Regions from separate parts of the Arthrobacter sp. HMSC08H08 genome, predicted to be linked through region 1. Evidence: predicted binding sites of a transcription regulator. Region 1 holds the regulator's gene; the other holds the start of a gene.

Region 1 (7,997 bases):
CTGTTGCGATGCAGATGCGGGATGGCTTGTTCGCGGACCGGACCGTGGTTTTGACCTCGGCCACGCTTGCTGTGGATGAAGCCTTCGAGCCGGTTGCTGGCGGTTTAGGGTTGATGGGGCCGGAGGCTCCTAAGTGGGATTCGGTTGATGTTGGTTCGCCGTTCGAATACGAGAAGCAGGGCGTGCTGTATGTGGCTCAGCATCTCCCGCCTCCAAGCCGCGGGGTCTCTGAAGCAGCTATCGATGAGCTTGGGGACTTGATCAAGGCCTCTGGCGGTGCGGCGTTGGCGCTGTTTTCTTCACGCCGAGCCGCTGAGGACGCCGCCGCTGCGTGCCGTGAACGTCTGGATGTGCCGATTTTGGTGCAGGGCGAGGCGTCAATGACGGAGCTGGTGCGGGAGTTCTCAGCTGATGAGCAGACCTGTCTGTTTGGGACGATGACGCTGTGGCAGGGCGTGGATGTACCGGGGCGGCATTGCCGTTTGGTGGTGATTGATCGGATTCCGTTCCCGCGCCCGGATGATCCTTTGATGACCGCGAGGACCCGTGACGTGAATGAGCACGGCGGGAATGGGTTCATGTCTGTTTCGGCGCATCACGCGGCGATCCGTTTGGCGCAGGGTGTGGGCCGTCTGATCCGTTCCACAGAGGACAGGGGAGTGGCCGCGATTCTGGATTCTCGGATGGCTACCCGCCGCTATGGTGCATATCTTCGCAGCGCGCTACCACCGTTGTGGACCACAACTGACCGGAATACAGTTCTCGGCGCTTTGGGACGCCTGCGCGAAGCCAATAAGTAACGCGGCAGTAACGAAGATGGCGCGGCGATACGGGCCCTGCGCTTAGAGGGGTTGCCTGAGCGGCTCTGCGCTTAGAGGGAGCGCAACACGGATACGACGCGTCCCATGATCTGTGCGTGGTCGCCCAGGATGGGTTCGTATTGGGAGTTCTGAGGCAGTAACCACGTGTGTCCGTCGCGTTGCCGGAAGGTCTTCACGGTGGCTTCGTCATCCAGCAGTGCTGCGACGATCTCGCCGTTCTGTGCGGTGTTTTGGCGACGGACCACAACCCAGTCACCATCGCAGATCGCGGCGTCGATCATCGAGTCTCCAGAGACTTTGAGCATGAACAGTTCGCCGTGCCCTACAAGCTGACGTGGCAGGGTCACGACGTCTTCAACGTGTTGTTCAGCAAGGATCGGTCCACCTGCCGCGATACGGCCGACGAGTGGGATCTCAGCCGAGTCCTCACCGCCGCGAGCCTTGAACTGCGTGATGTTAGCCGAGTCTGTGATGTTGGAGGATTGTGCGGTGCTGGCGGAGTCTGTGGTGTTTGGGAGTTTGGCTGCACCGGGCATTGGTGTGACCTCCGCTAGGCCGGCGCCTGTCGCTGCTCCGAGTGCGGCCGCACTAGCTGTGGTGGAGTCCTTCTGGGTCACGTCCAGGGTGGACGGATAGAGAACCTCGAGCGCGCGGGGGAGTTTGGGGTCGCGGCGAATCCAACCGAGCTTGTTGAGCTGCTGCAGTTGGTGTGTCACCGAAGACAGCGATTTCAACCCGACTGCGTCACCGATCTCACGCATCGTGGGCGGATACCCCTGATTCTCTAAGAAAGACTCGATGCACTTCAGCACAGAGCGTTGCCGCGAAGTCAGCGGTTTCGAAGGGCGTGCGGGCTGGGTGTCCATCGACGGTGTATCGGTGCTCATTCGTTTCCCATCCTTCGTTTCCCATCCCTGGTTCGCTACCCATGCCCATCAAAGTGTCAGGGGGTTGTTCTTGACTGTAATGACAGTCCACATCGGTAGTTACAGCCTATATGGATTCGCCGCATATTCAAAGATATGTACGAAGACCGTTGAGTCGATTCGAAGATGTGTGCTAGAAATGTATCGAAGAGATGTTCGAATGTATGTTCTGTTCGATGTCGGAAGGAATGGTCATGGTGGACACCGTTGTCATGTCGAATACTGCTGAACGCACCGTCAATTCAGATGAGCGCACTCTCAACACTGCTCATGGCGAGCACGCATCACGTCAACGTATCCGTTTGACTTCACGGGGGCGGTTTGTGTTCTTCGGCCTGCCGACTATGGCTTTGGTCGTTGGCGTGTTTTTGATGCTCTCGGCCTTGCTTCAGCCTGCTCAGGCAACCACGGGTGAGCCGGTGACCGCGCAGGGGGATCGCTTGGTTGAGGTCACCGTTGCGCATGGAGATACCTTGTGGGAGCTAGCTGAGCACTATGCACCTGAACGCGATGTCCGCGACACGGTGGCTCTGATCCAAAAGCACAACTCTTTTGATGGAGCGCTCGTTCCGGGGCAGAAGCTCGTTGTCCCGGTCAGCTACTAACCCGGCCACAGCGTGAGTGGGTGCGCAATAGGGCGACCCTAATTCGAGACGCCACTTAGCCGATCCCTAGACTTGAACCATGTCTCAGGATGCTATGCAACGGCTCAACCAACTTCCACTTAGGGATAATCTCCGTGGGCTCTCCCCGTACGGCGCCCCACAGATCGACGTTCCGGTACAGCTGAACGTCAACGAAAACACTCACCCGCTGCCGCAAGACGTGATCGATGAGATCGCCGCATCCGTACGCGAGGCCGCACACAGCCTCAACCGCTACCCAGATCGGGAATTCACGGCGCTACGCACCGCACTCGCCGAATACCTCGGCCGCGGGCTCACCCCAGAAAACGTGTGGGCTGCTAACGGCTCCAACGAAGTACTGCAACAGATCCTGCAAGCCTTCGGCGGTCCAGGCCGAACCCTGTTGAGCTTCCCGCCCACCTATTCGATGTACCCGCTGTTGGCGTCTGGAACAGACACCACATACATTCCCGGCCACCGCGCAGAGGACTACAGTCTCAGCGCGGAATCCGCGGCAGAACAAGTCCGCACACACAAACCGAACATCGTGTTCCTGTGCTCGCCCAATAACCCGACCGGGACCGGGCTCGAACTCGACGTCGTGCGCGCCGTCTATGAGGCCGGCGAAGAGTTCCAGACCATCGTCGTCGTTGACGAGGCCTACGCCGAATTCGCGCACGACCCAGACTCGACCGCCCTCACCTTGCTTGACGGCAGGCAACGGTTGATCGTCTCCCGAACCATGTCCAAAGCGTTCGGGCTCGCCGGCGCACGGCTCGGTTACCTAGCGGCCGCACCAGAAATATCAGACGCCCTACGTCTCGTACGCCTTCCGTACCACCTCTCCGCCGTAACCCAAGCCACCGCACTCGCAGCCCTCAAACACACCGACGCGTTGCTAGCCAACGTCGAGGCGATCAAAGAGCAACGCGACCGCATCGTGACCGAGCTCAGAGGCATGGGGCTCACACCAACAGTTTCTGACTCAAACTTCGTCACCTTCGGCGACTTCGAAGACCCCAACGCAGTCTTCGAATACCTCCTGGAAGGCGGAGTCATCATCCGCAACAACGGGCTACCCGGCAAGCTACGTGTCACCGCAGGAACCGAAGAGGAAACCACAACGTTCCTGACCCTGATGCGCCAATCACATGGAACGCGCCTAACACGCGGCAAGCGGCCGGCTCACCAGGACGCCGCAACAGCACCCTCATAGAATGAGGGCAGAACAATCCCCACGCAGATGCGTAGACGCGCGTCTGCGCATCACATGAAGAAAGCGAGCACCATGAGCGCCCAGCTGATCGGTACCCGTGAAGCCACCATGGAACGGATCACCTCCGAATCCACCGTTAAAGTCACCATCAAACTCGATGGAACCGGTCAAGCGGACATCTCCACAACAGTTCCGTTCTACGATCACATGTTGACCTCGCTGGCGCGCCACTCGCTCATGGACATCACTATCGCAGCGCATGGGGACACAGACATCGACGTCCACCACACTGTCGAAGACACCGCGATCACGCTCGGCGAAGTGTTCAAAACAGCGCTCGGTGACAAGCGCGGCATCACCCGCTTTGGGCAGGCAACCATCCCACTGGATGAGGCCCTTGCGCGCTGCATCGTGGATCTCTCCGGCCGCCCTTATGTGATCCATGAAGGCGAACCTGAGGGCCAGCAGTACCACCTCATCGGCGGGCACTTCACCGGTTCGATGACCCGCCACGTCTTCGAATCCTTCGCCTACCACGCAGGCATCTGCCTGCACATCGACGTTCTGCGTGGCCGCGACCCTCATCACATCGTGGAATGCCAGTTCAAGGCTCTTGCACGCGCGTTGCGTGAAGCCATCGAACCAGACGAGCGGATGGGGAACACGATCCCGTCCACCAAGGGAGCGCTATGACCCAGGGCCGCCGGCCGCATATCGCGGTTGTCGATCACGGCGCGGGTAACGTTCACTCGGTTCTGCGCGCCTTCGAACACGTGGGCGCTGATGTCTCGTTGACTGCGGACAGCGATCAGTTGCGTACCGCCGATGGCGTGGTGCTGCCCGGTGTCGGTGCGTTCGCCAGCGTCATAGCGGCACTCAAGAAGGGCTCGCTGCTTCGTCACCTCGGCTACAGGATCGCGGGTGGGAAACCCGTTCTGGGGATCTGCGTGGGCCACCAAGTGCTGTTCACTGAAAGCACGGAGGGCGGCACCAGGACGGCGGGCCTGGACGAATGGCCTGGCGTGGTTGAGCGGCTCACAGCCGATGTGGTTCCGCACATGGGTTGGAACAGCGTGACTCCGCCGCAAGACACGCAGCTGTTCCGCGGCATCGAAGACGAACGTTTCTACTTTGTCCACTCCTACGCTGTACAGAGCTGGGATTTCGACGTCGTCCAGCCGCTCATGAAACCGCCGATGGTCACGTGGTCGGATCACGGTGGCCCGTTCATCGCGGCAGTTGAGAACGGACCGTTGAGTTCGGTTCAGTTCCACCCGGAAAAATCTGGCGAGCCCGGCGCCCAGTTGATTAAGAATTGGATGGAGACGCTCTGATGCCCTCACCGATTGTGTTGATGATCCTGGGCGGGTTGCTGGTTGGCGGCACGTATTCGCTCGCTCAACAGGGTGTTAAGCGGGTGTGGGTCATCGTGTGTGGCGCGCTGGCTCTCATGTTTTTGATTGCGGCGTGGGCCGTTGCGCAGAAAGGCCCGGACACAGACGATAAAGGCAACGAGGACGCCGTGAGGGAGGGCCAAGCGATCCATGTGGTCGCTGAGTTCCCGCCACCTGCCACCACGGTTTGAACCTTTCTTCCGAGATCATCGCTTCGTTTCTTCCTAGATTTCACTTCTTGAGCTGTTGAGAGAGACCCGAGAAAACCCCATGACTGATCACAAAGCAACCGAGCACACGCTAACTGGGCACACGCCAACTGGGCACACGCCAACCGAGCACCCACTAACCGAGCGCCGGGATCTTGTTTTGTTCCCTGCGGTGGACATCGTCAACGGGCAGGCGGTGCGCCTGACCCAAGGGGAAGCCGGCACCGAAACAGATCACGGCGACCCGTTCGATGCGGCTTTGCGCTGGCAAGAGGCCGGTGCGGAATGGATCCACGTGGTTGACTTGGATGCCGCTTTCTCGCGTGGGGATAACCGTCCAGTGCTCAAACGCATCGCGACCGAGCTGGATCTCAAGGTTGAGCTTTCCGGCGGTATTCGAGACGATGCGTCACTGGATCGCGCACTCGAATGGGGTGCAGCACGGGTCAACATCGGCACCGCGGCACTAGAGAATCCGGAATGGACCGCCAAAGCCATCGAACGGGTAGGTGAGGCGATCGCGGTAGGCCTCGACGTGCGTGGCACCACGCTCTCTGGCCACGGCTGGACCAAAGACGGCGGGGACCTGTGGGATGTGCTCGCTCGCCTCGATGATGCCGGCTGCGCCCGCTACGTCGTCACTGATGTGACCCGTGATGGAACCATGACCGGCCCCAATACCGAACTGCTCGCCGACATCGCGAAACACACTGACAAGCCGCTGATCGCATCCGGCGGCATGTCCACCCTCGATGACCTACGCGCCCTACGCGCGATGGTTGGTAAAGGCGTAGAAGGCGCGATCATTGGCCGCGCACTCTATAACGGCGCGTTCACCCTCGAAGACGCGCTCGCCGTCGCACGCGGCGAGAAGTGAACAGAAACGAGAAGTACGTAGAGGCGAGAAATAAACCGAGCTGAGAGGCAAACATGGCCAATAACTCCGCCGAACATAACCCAGCCCAGAACAACCCTGCCCACAACAAGCCCGCCACGGCTGAAAACCCCACCGAGCCCAACCCGGCCGCCGCTAACCCAGCGCCGGGTTCGAAGGCGTTGCCGGCGCACATCCAGCAGGCTTTGCTTGCGGGCGCTGGTGGCGCATCGGACACCGCGGGCCAGTCCTGGGAGGGCCGGGACCTATCGGGTGAGGGCAATCCTCTGCACCAGTTTGACGGCGATGACGGCTTGCCGAATGAGGCGTTGCAGGAAGCCCTTGATGCTTTGAAAGCCGGTTATGGCCCGGAGGACGATGTGGTTGAGGCTTTGGCTGATGCGCGCGTCTTTGTCCCGATTGTGGCTCAGACTGGCCACACGGAGATCGGAGAGCATGGTCATTTGGTGGAGAAGGAAGCGGATATGGCGTTGGTCATGATCGCTGCTCCTGATGGCCGGACGGCTTTGCCTGTGTTTTCTTCGGTGGATCGCTTGACTGATTGGCATCCGGAGGCCCGTCCGGTTGCGGTGTATGCTCCGCGTGCCGCGTTGTCTGCGGCGGATGAGGGTGCGCAGTTGTTGGTTTTGGATCCTGGCGCGAATGTCACGTTCGTGGTGCGGCGCCCGGCGGTGTGGGCTTTGGCTCAGCAGCGGGTGTGGTTGCCGAGCTATCGTGATGATTCGCTTGCAGCACCGTTGCAGGAGGCGGTTTCTCATGTCGATGGTGTGGGTGCGCTGATTTTGGGTCCGGCGGATGGGATCGCGTCACGGGCCGGTGATGGGACTGTGATGCGTGGCGGCGGTCACGGCCCTGAGTTGGCGGTGACTGTAGTGGTGAATAACACGGTTACAGATCAGGATGTCTCGCGTATAGTTTCTGAGGTTCGCACTGCTGTTGAGGGTACTCAAGAGGTGCAGGAGAAAGCTGATTCGTTGACCATTAGGGTCGCGCAAGGGGGATAACGCATGACCCAAGCGGGTGTTGGGGAGCCGAGTGGTGTTTTCCAGCGTTATGCACGGGTTCTGAGGCGCCCGCATGTGCCAACTCTTTTGTTGGTTGGTGTTTTTGGTCGTTTGCCGCATTCGGCGGCCGCGATCCTGTTGACGTTGCATGTCCGTAACGGCCTGCAGATGGATTTCGCCTCGGCTGGTCTGGTCACGGCGATGCTCACGATTGGTGTAGCGATCGGTTCGCCGTGGCGTGGCCGGATCGTGGACATCAAGGGTGTTCGTCGCGCGGTTTTGCCGTCGATCGTGGTCGAAGCGGGCGCGTTCGGTGCCGCGCCTTTTGTGGGTTTCCAGGTGTTGCTGGTGCTCATGTTTTTAGCGGGTCTGTTTTCGTTGCCGGTTTTCACGGTGGTGCGGCAGTCGATGGGGGTTGTGGTTCGCGGGCCTGATCGCACTACGGCGTTCGCTCTGGATTCGATGACCACTGAGTTGGTGTTTGTGATCGCGCCGGGCGGTATCAGTGTTCTTGCTACGGCGATTTCGACGACGGCTTCGCTGCTTTTGGTGGGTGCTCTGGTGGTGTTCGCTGGCGTGATTTTGATGGTCACGAACCCGCCGACGCGTTCTTCGCAGTTGCCGTCTGCTCCGCGGGAGGCGGTCGATGATTTGGCGGCTCCTTCGCGTCCGACTGATGCTTCGTCGGTTCCTGCGATCACGGGTGCGATCCCGGTGGTTCCGTTGCCGCAGCCTCAGCCTCGGCGTCGTTTTATGCCGTGGCTGAGTATTTCGGCGGCTGCGATGATGGTCATGGCGTTGGGTGCGGGCATGGCGCTTGCAGGTACTGAGGTCGCGTTGGTGGGCTTCAACGAGACCCTGGGTGGCGGCGGTGACACGCTGTGGGTCATGTATGGCGTGTGGTGC
Region 2 (7,997 bases), on a different contig from region 1:
AGCCGGTCTGGTGCTGAAGCGAGTTCGAAGTCGTCGGTGACCTCGGCATCGTGCTCGGCTTCCGTGTGAGCGGTTGATTGAGGGTTCTCAGTTTCAGGCATGATCGGTGTTGATCCGTTCGCGTACGTGCTTCACGATGCGTTCGATCGCTTCATCGACAGGCACCTGGTTGTCTTGCGAACCGTCACGGTAGCGGAAGGAGACCGCGTTGGCTTCTTGGTCTTCCCCACCTGCGATGAGGGTGAACGGGATCTTCTCCTTGGACGCGTTGCGGATCTTCTTGGGGAACCTGTCGTGGCTGTCATCGAGTTCCGCGCGGATGCCCTCGGCTTTAAGACGCTCGACGATCTCGGTGAGATAGTCGTTGAATACCTCAGCAACAGGGATCGCACGCACCTGAACGGGGGCGAGCCATGCCGGGAACGCACCCGCGTAGTGCTCGGTGAGCACGCCCATGAAGCGTTCAATCGAACCGAATTTGGCGGCGTGGATCATGACTGGTTCCTGCCGGGTTCCGTCAGCTGCCTGATATTCGAGTTCGAAGCGGGCTGGCTGGTTGAAATCGTACTGGACCGTGCCCATCTGCCATGTGCGGCCGATCGCATCTCGCGCCTGGACGGAGATCTTTGGCCCGTAGAACGCCGCCCCACCTGGATCCGGGACGAGCTCAACACCGGTCGAGACAGCGACTTCCTCCAAGATGCGGGTTGCTTCTTCCCACTGTTCTTGAGAACCGATGAACTTATCGGAGTCCTCATCTCGGGTTGAGAGCTCAAGATAGTAATCATCCATACCGAAGTCCCGTAGCAGGGACAGCATGAATTCGATGAGGTGGCGGACCTCTTCCGGTGCTTGTTCCTTGGTCACGTAGGAGTGGGAGTCGTCTTGAGCGAAACCGCGCACGCGGGTCAGCCCGTGGATCACGCCGGACTTTTCGTACCGGTAGACGTGCCCGAACTCGAACAGACGCAGAGGCAGGTCGCGGTAGGAACGGCCCCGTGACTTATAGATGAGGTTGTGCATCGGGCAGTTCATCGCTTTGAGGCGGTATTCCTGACCCGGCTTGGTCACGTTGCCGTCGTCATCGTGCTCGGCGTCCACGGTCAGCGGCGGGAACATCGTGTCCGCGTAGTACGGCAGATGCCCTGAGGTGTGGAAGAGGCCAGCACGTGAGATGTGGGGGGTGCCGACGTAATCGAAGCCTGCGGCCACGTGGCGGTCGCGAACGTAGTCTTCCATTTCGCGTTTGATGATGCCGCCTTTGACGTGGAACACCGGCAGGCCGGAGCCGAGCTCATCCGGGAAGGAGAACAGGTCGAGTTCGGTTCCGAGGCGGCGGTGGTCGCGGCGTTCGGCTTCTGCGAGGCGCTCTTGGTAGTCCTTGAGTTCCTGCTTGGTTGGCCACGCCGTGCCGTAGATACGTTGCAGCTGTTTGTTGTTTTCGTTGCCGAGCCAATATGCTGCCGCGCTACGGGTTAGCGCGAATGCGTTGGAGATGATCTTGGTGTTCGGCAGGTGCGGGCCGCGGCAGAGGTCTCGCCAGATGACTTCGCCGGTCTTGCGGTCGATGTTGTCGTAGAGGGTGATTTCGCCTTCACCGATCTCAACGCTCATGCCTTCGCCCGAGGTTGCGGCTTCATCGGCTTTGGAGAGCAGGATGAGCTTGTATGGCTCGTCTTTGAGTGCTGCGCGTGCTTGTTCAGCGGTGACGGTTTCGCGGCGGAAAGACTGGGTCTGGTTCACGATGCGCAGCATGCGCTTCTCAATAGCCTTGAGGTCTTCCGGGGTGAAGGGTTCATCGACGTCGAAGTCGAAGTAGAAGCCGTCGGTGATGTAGGGGCCGATGCCGAGTTTAGCTTCCGGGTAGAGTTCCTGGACGGCTTGAGCCATGACGTGGGCGGTCGAGTGGCGTAGAACGTTGAGTCCGTCTGGGCTGCTGATGTCCACCGATTCGATGACAGCGTCGGCTGGCACTTCGCGATGAAGGTCCCACAGTTCACCGTTGACGCGCATCACTACGGTGGTTTTCTGGTCTTTGAACAGGTCGAGTCCAGTTGTTCCCTGTTCCACCTCCCGCGCTTGTCCGTCGATCGTGAGGTTCAGGGAATCAGCCATGGTGGCCCGCCTTTCTTGTTCTATGGCTTTATGGTGAGTGGCATACCGAGGCCACGACCAGCCAATGTCTCATTCTATGGCACTGTTGAGTTTCTATGTCCTTATTCAGTGTGAAGCGCGGCATGTTTGTTTCGTGTATGCGGTGTTTTCGAGGTAGCCGGGTTGCGGTGGGAGTTTTTCGGGTGGGGTTTCGGGTGTGATGGGTTCTTGGAGGTCCCATGCACGGATCGCTTGGATGCTCACGGCTCTCGGGCCGGTGCGGCGTGTGGTGCCTTCTACGAGCATGAGTCGTGATGAGAAAACGATCGGGCCGGCATCGTTTTGCGCTTGGGTGAAGAAGGAAATATCGGCGCAACCGTGCCCGTCATCGAGGCTAATGAAGACGACCCTCTCCCCTGAACGCATCGGCGGGGTTTGAGTTGCCACACGCACCCCAGCGACGAGGACTCGGGTCCCTGAGCGTAGTTCCAGAAGCCGGTTGGATGGGGTTGCGCCGATGGCTTCGAGATAGGAGGCGTGGGCGTCCATGATGTGGCCGCTGATGTCAGCGGCGGTGAGGTCGAGTTCGGTTCGGACGTTTTGGGCTGGTGTCGGATCAGGGATAACCGGTGCTAGCGCCGCGGTTTCAAGGTCCACCCCTAGATCGAGTGCGCCTTGGCCTGGGATGGGTCGGTCTTTGTGCGCGCGTTGTGGTGTGTTGCGTTGGGTTTCGAGGTGGTGAATGAGGTCGGCTCTGCCTCCTCTACCGGGTGTCAGGAAACGGTCGAGTGCTCCGAGTTGGGCTAACCGGACCATGCTGGCTTTAGTGATGCGGGCGCGGGAACGAACGTCTGCGACTGATGTGTAGGGGGCGTTGGCGCTTAAGCGTTGGGCTTCAGGGGTGCTGAGTCCGCTGACCAGTGTCCAGGACATGCGGATGCCAAGATCTCCGCGCACCCGATACCCGGGTACTGGTTCACTCGGTGTTTGGGCGTGTTCGGGGATGCGTTCAAGCTTGAAGGATGTACTCGAGGCGTTGACATCCAGCGGGAGTAGCGGGATACCGAGCCGGCGGGCTTCTGCGATGAGCAGCCTTTGCGGGTACATGCCCGGGTCGTGTTCGAATAGTGCGGCCATGAACGCTTCTGGGTGGTGGGTTTTCAGCCACGCGGATTGATATGTGGGGATGGCGAACGCGGCTCCGTGGGCTTTGCAGAATCCGAAGGAGCCGAAAGCGGCCAGGATGGACCATACTTCATCGATGACGTCGACCGAATACCCTTTCGTGAGCGCATCGCGCCTGAACGTTTTTTCGAAGACCGGTTCCCGCTCAGGGTTGCCGATCCAGCGCCGGTACACGTCAGCACGTGCGAGCCCGCACCCTGTCATGAGGTCGATGATGCGCAGGACTTGTTCGTGGAACACCACAACCCCGTGGGTTTCTTTCAAGATCGGGGCGAGATCCGGGTGCGGGACTTCCGTGTGCCGGAATCCGTGACGTTGTTCCAGGAACGGTTTGACCATGTCTGATTGCATCGGGCCTGGCCGGAACAGAGAAATGTCGATGATGAGGTCGTTGAGTTCAGTCGGGGCGAGCTTCCCGATGAGTTCCCGCTGGCCTGGGGATTCGATTTGGAAAACCCCCAACGTGTTGGTTGTCCGGATCATCTGGAAAGTGGCTTCATCATCGAACGGAATCCGGTCTAAATAGACCGAATCCGTTACCCCGTGTATCCGTTTGATTTCTTCGAGGGTGTAGGCGATTGCTGACTGCATCCGGACCCCGAGCACATCGAGTTTGATGAGCCCCATGTGGTCCATGTCGTGTTTATCGAATTGGCTCATAGCCAGCCCCATACCGGAGGGCTGGACCGGGGTCCGGTCTAATAAGGAACTATCGGAAAGGATCACCCCGCACGGGTGCATTGAGATGTGGCGAGGCAACCGGTCAAGCCGCTCTGTGAGATCGACGAGTAAGTCCCACCGGTTGTTACCAGTTTGGCGTTCAGCTTCAAGCCGGTGCGCGAGCGGGGCGAGCTCCGGCATTTTCGCAACCGCGTCCCGCACGTTCGAGGCGTTCAGCCGCCACAGGCTCTTAGCTGCTCGGTCGATATCGTCGCTTTCCATGCCGAGCGCATAGCCTGCATCGCGGACCGCTCCCCTTGCCCTGTAGGCGTTCTGCATCGACATGAGCGTGGTGCGGTCTTCACCGAAGCGTTTGAACAGTTCCCTATAGACCGCGTGACGTTGAGCGGATTCAACATCCACATCGATATCCGGCAGGCTTGCTCGTTCCCGTGAGAGGAAACGTTCAAAGATCAGGTCATGTTCAAGCGGGTTCATATGCGATATCCCTAAGAGGTACACCACAAGGCTCGATGCGCCTGAGCCTCGCGCGGCGGCCCTGACCCCCATGCCGTGGATGATGTCGGTAGCCGCGGCGACGGTGAGGAAATAGCTTGCAAACCCGAGCTCTTCGATGATGCCCAGTTCATGCTCCAGGACGTCCAGGGCACGCTGACGCATCCGTTCAGCGCGCGCCGGTGAATGATGCAGAACAGCTTCGCCGCTTGGAGCGAATAACCGTTCGAGGCTCGCCAGGCACCGTTGCCGTAATTCAAGCATCGGGTTGTGCCTAATCCCGATCACGTGCGCCTCAGGAACAACCGGGGTTCCCCAGCCCATATGTTTGACCGGATCAAGCGCGCTCAGAGACGCACACCGTTGCGTTGAGCGCAGCAACTGCTCGGCCCCCTGGGACCCTAGCCCCGCGGCCGAGGCCAGCTCGGCAGCCACCTCGTGCATCTGGGCGCTTGGCTTGAGCCATCCTTGCCCGTTGACTTGCGGGCTCTCACCGCGGGCAGCGCTCACCGCGGGAACGGTGCCTTTCGGTGCGGTAACAGAACCTAGTGGGCTCATCAGGCGCACCGCGTCCACAACATCGGCGGTGGCGGCGCCGTCCGGGGTCGCGTACCGCACCGCGTTCGTCATAACCGCTTCCACACGGCTTTCGCGGGCGGCTTTCCACATCCGTAGAGCATGCGCGTGGCTACAGCGCTGCCCGGGCCGGGACATGTGGCTCACCAGTTCTATAAACAACGCATCGGTATGGAGTGTGTCCCGCCATGCTTTAAGCCGGCGCCGCATGTGCGCATAGCGGCGACGATACGCGGCATGGCCCACATCCGAGTCAGGACCTAGGAGCACACTGAGGCGTACACCGCCATCGGGCCCGAGTGCTGCTTGGCGCACATCAAGCCGGCTCACCCCCACAATCCCATGGGTTTCTCTCCCCCGCTGATGCGCTACCGACACGAGCCGAACCAGCGCCGAATACCCCTCCGAGGAACCACGGGCGAGCACAACAATCCGGCCTGCAACGCTCACATCGCCGGCACTGTTCATCCCACCTGCGATGCTCGCGCCAGAAACGCTCGTGCTTTCGAGCAGAGCAAGATCTACGCCCAGAATCGGGGTGACCCCATGCTCGATGCACGCCGCAACATGTTTGATAGCCCCGTATAGCCCGTCGCGGTCAGTGCACGCTAGAGCCCAAGCACCATCAGCTGCAGCCTGTTCCACTAACTTCTCTGGCCGGTCAACCCCGTAGTGGGCGCTATACGCGGTAGAAACATGCAGATGCGGGAAACCCACTTTTCCCTTCATACGCTTAAGCGACTGCCTTCTCTACGCGCTACGTTGTAAAGGCTGCGAAGGCAGTTCAACATTGATCAGCCGCCACCGGCCCGTTGCGCAGTGCTGAGAAACATACATTGTCTGCGGCTCAGAACTTGGATTCAACTGCACCTGCAACTGCCACACCAAATGATCAACAGTCCCGGGTCCAGAACCTTTAACGGCTCTAGGGTCCTCCTCCCACCAGGCCCTACGCTCAAACCACTTCACGGGCTCTGCGCACACCGTCCATGTGCGCCCTTGCCACAGCACGGCACTCGGCGCGCCCTGCTCGTCACAACGCAATTCCACAGATTGGGTGAACATACTCATGTTTCCTACTTCTCACCGGCCGCCTGTGAGCTGGCTCGGCCGCAACGCTGGATGTGCGGGGCCTGGGAAGCGGAACCTCACACAACGAGATTCGAACATGTGTTCGATAGGAAGACCTTAAGAATACCCCCTGACAGTTTGAACCGCACACCCGCCCTAACCTCTGCGCGCTTGCGTTACACACACGCTCTGCCCCATCGGAGACAATAGGGACCATGCCCCTTCAACCCCTCGATAGCGCTACCCCGACCTCTCCGGACAACACCCCTTCTCAGCAAGAAACCATGCCTGCCCCGCCGAGCCCTCTATACGAACGTCTCGGCTGGGACTCACTCGACGCCGCGCTCGCCGCGACCAACCGAGCATCTGAAAGCCGTGGCGTTGCACTCGATCCACACCAGATAAGCGCAGCCCACACAATCCTGGGCTCGCACCGTTCGGGGGTCTACCTTGTGGGCGAGGTCGGACGCGGTAAGACCTGGCTCATCGACAGCATCCTCCGCAACGCCCCCGCAGCAACCCTGCGGATGCATTTGACCGCGTTCTTCCGCGCGTTAACCCACAGCATGCACACCAACGGGCACGCCTTCGCGCAAGCCGTCACCGACGTCGTAGCAGCCAACACCGTGATCTTCATCGATGAATTCCACGTCCACGATGTCGCCGACGCCGTCATGCTGCGCCGCGCACTCAGCATCCTCGCCGAGCACGACATCGCACTCTTCACAACATCCAACGCCGCGCCCGGTAACGGTCACGACGACCCCATGATCGCTGACGCGCTCGGCCCCGCAGCACGCCACATCCATGAAAACCTCGAGGTCCTAACCCTCACGCATCCACAGGACTACCGCGCGCTCCAACACCACACAATCCCGCCTCACCCAAACCAGCACCAGCCAAGCCCGCACCAAGCTACCGGCTTCGCAGCGGGCACCTGGACCATCGTCAACAGCCCCGCCTCATCCCCAGCCACCGGCACCACAACAGGCAACACCACAACAAGCAGCGCAACCATCCCGCTACCCGGGACTGCACGCACCCTGACCGTCAACCCCACCAGCCTAGACAGCACGGACTCAGAAAACGCCACACTAGACACAACCTGGGAATACTTATGCGAAGGCAGCATTTCCCCAGCAGATCTGCTCGCGCTCGCCGATGACTATTCGACCTGGGTCCTCCGGGAGGTCCCCGCGCCTGAAAGTATGACGCGCAACGCGATACAGCGGTTCGCGCACATGGTCGATGTGTTAGCCGATGCGGACATCCCGCTACACGTCTATGCCCCGGTCCCACCGGAGGAGCTTGCCCGCGCACCCCGCGGGCCGGTCTATCCCGAACGCATGTTTTCGCGCCTGCAGCTGCTGACACCGGTTGCTGACACGCGCCCTTGATGCGCGGTAGCCTCGAAACTATGAATCAAACCCTTCAGACACTTCTCAACGCAACACGCGTCACGGGCCTTGAAGCCAGCGCTAACGGACGCGTCGTCGCCACCGTCCAACAGCTGGATGCCGATGGCACCGGCTGGCAGAGCCAGATCGTTGAACTCCCGAAGGGTTCAACACACCCCCGTACTTTGACCCGCCACGAGAAGGGCGCATCAAGCCCCGTCTTGGATGCGCGGGGTCGCTTGTTTTATATGGCGTCCAACCCTGAGGGCGCGAAGGCCGGCAGTTGCATATGGCACCTTCCGCAGGCGTCTGCTTCCCCATTGTTGCTTGGCTCGCGTCCGGGTGGGTTCCGTAGCTTGCAGGTCAGTAAGAGCACACTGTTCGCTCAAGCGGGTATGCATTCGCAGGCGAGCACTGAAGCGGAGCACGCAGAGTATTCGCGTAGCCGCTCCACGATGCATGTGTCCGGGATCCTTCATTCCGTGTTCCCTTCGCGTT

What was found. The regulator LexA, encoded in region 1, represses DNA repair genes until DNA is damaged. The targets are predictions, from matches to a motif close to TCGAACANNTGTTCGA.
Region 2: a site for LexA is predicted at 6,194-6,209, ahead of HMPREF3175_RS10560 (DUF6504 family protein). Genes of this name have one in related genera too.

The regions. Positions count from the first base shown of each region.
Region 1 covers NZ_KV789382.1:132,337-140,333, forward strand. Annotated here, with positions in the region: gene HMPREF3175_RS03810 (ATP-dependent DNA helicase) at 1-800, shown strand, start outside; gene lexA (transcriptional repressor LexA) at 872-1,708, opposite strand; gene HMPREF3175_RS03820 (LysM peptidoglycan-binding domain-containing protein) at 1,942-2,352, shown strand; gene HMPREF3175_RS03825 (histidinol-phosphate transaminase) at 2,432-3,589, shown strand; gene hisB (imidazoleglycerol-phosphate dehydratase HisB) at 3,662-4,282, shown strand; gene hisH (imidazole glycerol phosphate synthase subunit HisH) at 4,279-4,923, shown strand; gene HMPREF3175_RS03840 (hypothetical protein) at 4,923-5,174, shown strand; gene priA (bifunctional 1-(5-phosphoribosyl)-5-((5-phosphoribosylamino)methylideneamino)imidazole-4-carboxamide isomerase/phosphoribosylanthranilate isomerase PriA) at 5,254-6,069, shown strand; gene HMPREF3175_RS03850 (SseB family protein) at 6,123-7,091, shown strand; gene HMPREF3175_RS03855 (MFS transporter) at 7,167-7,997, shown strand, end outside.
Region 2 covers NZ_KV789409.1:132,240-140,236, forward strand. Annotated here, with positions in the region: gene HMPREF3175_RS09405 (HIT family protein) at 1-101, opposite strand, end outside; gene thrS (threonine--tRNA ligase) at 94-2,115, opposite strand; gene dnaE (DNA polymerase III subunit alpha) at 2,221-5,760, opposite strand; gene HMPREF3175_RS10560 (DUF6504 family protein) at 5,782-6,102, opposite strand; gene zapE (AFG1/ZapE family ATPase) at 6,318-7,499, shown strand; gene HMPREF3175_RS09425 (S9 family peptidase) at 7,520-7,997, shown strand, end outside.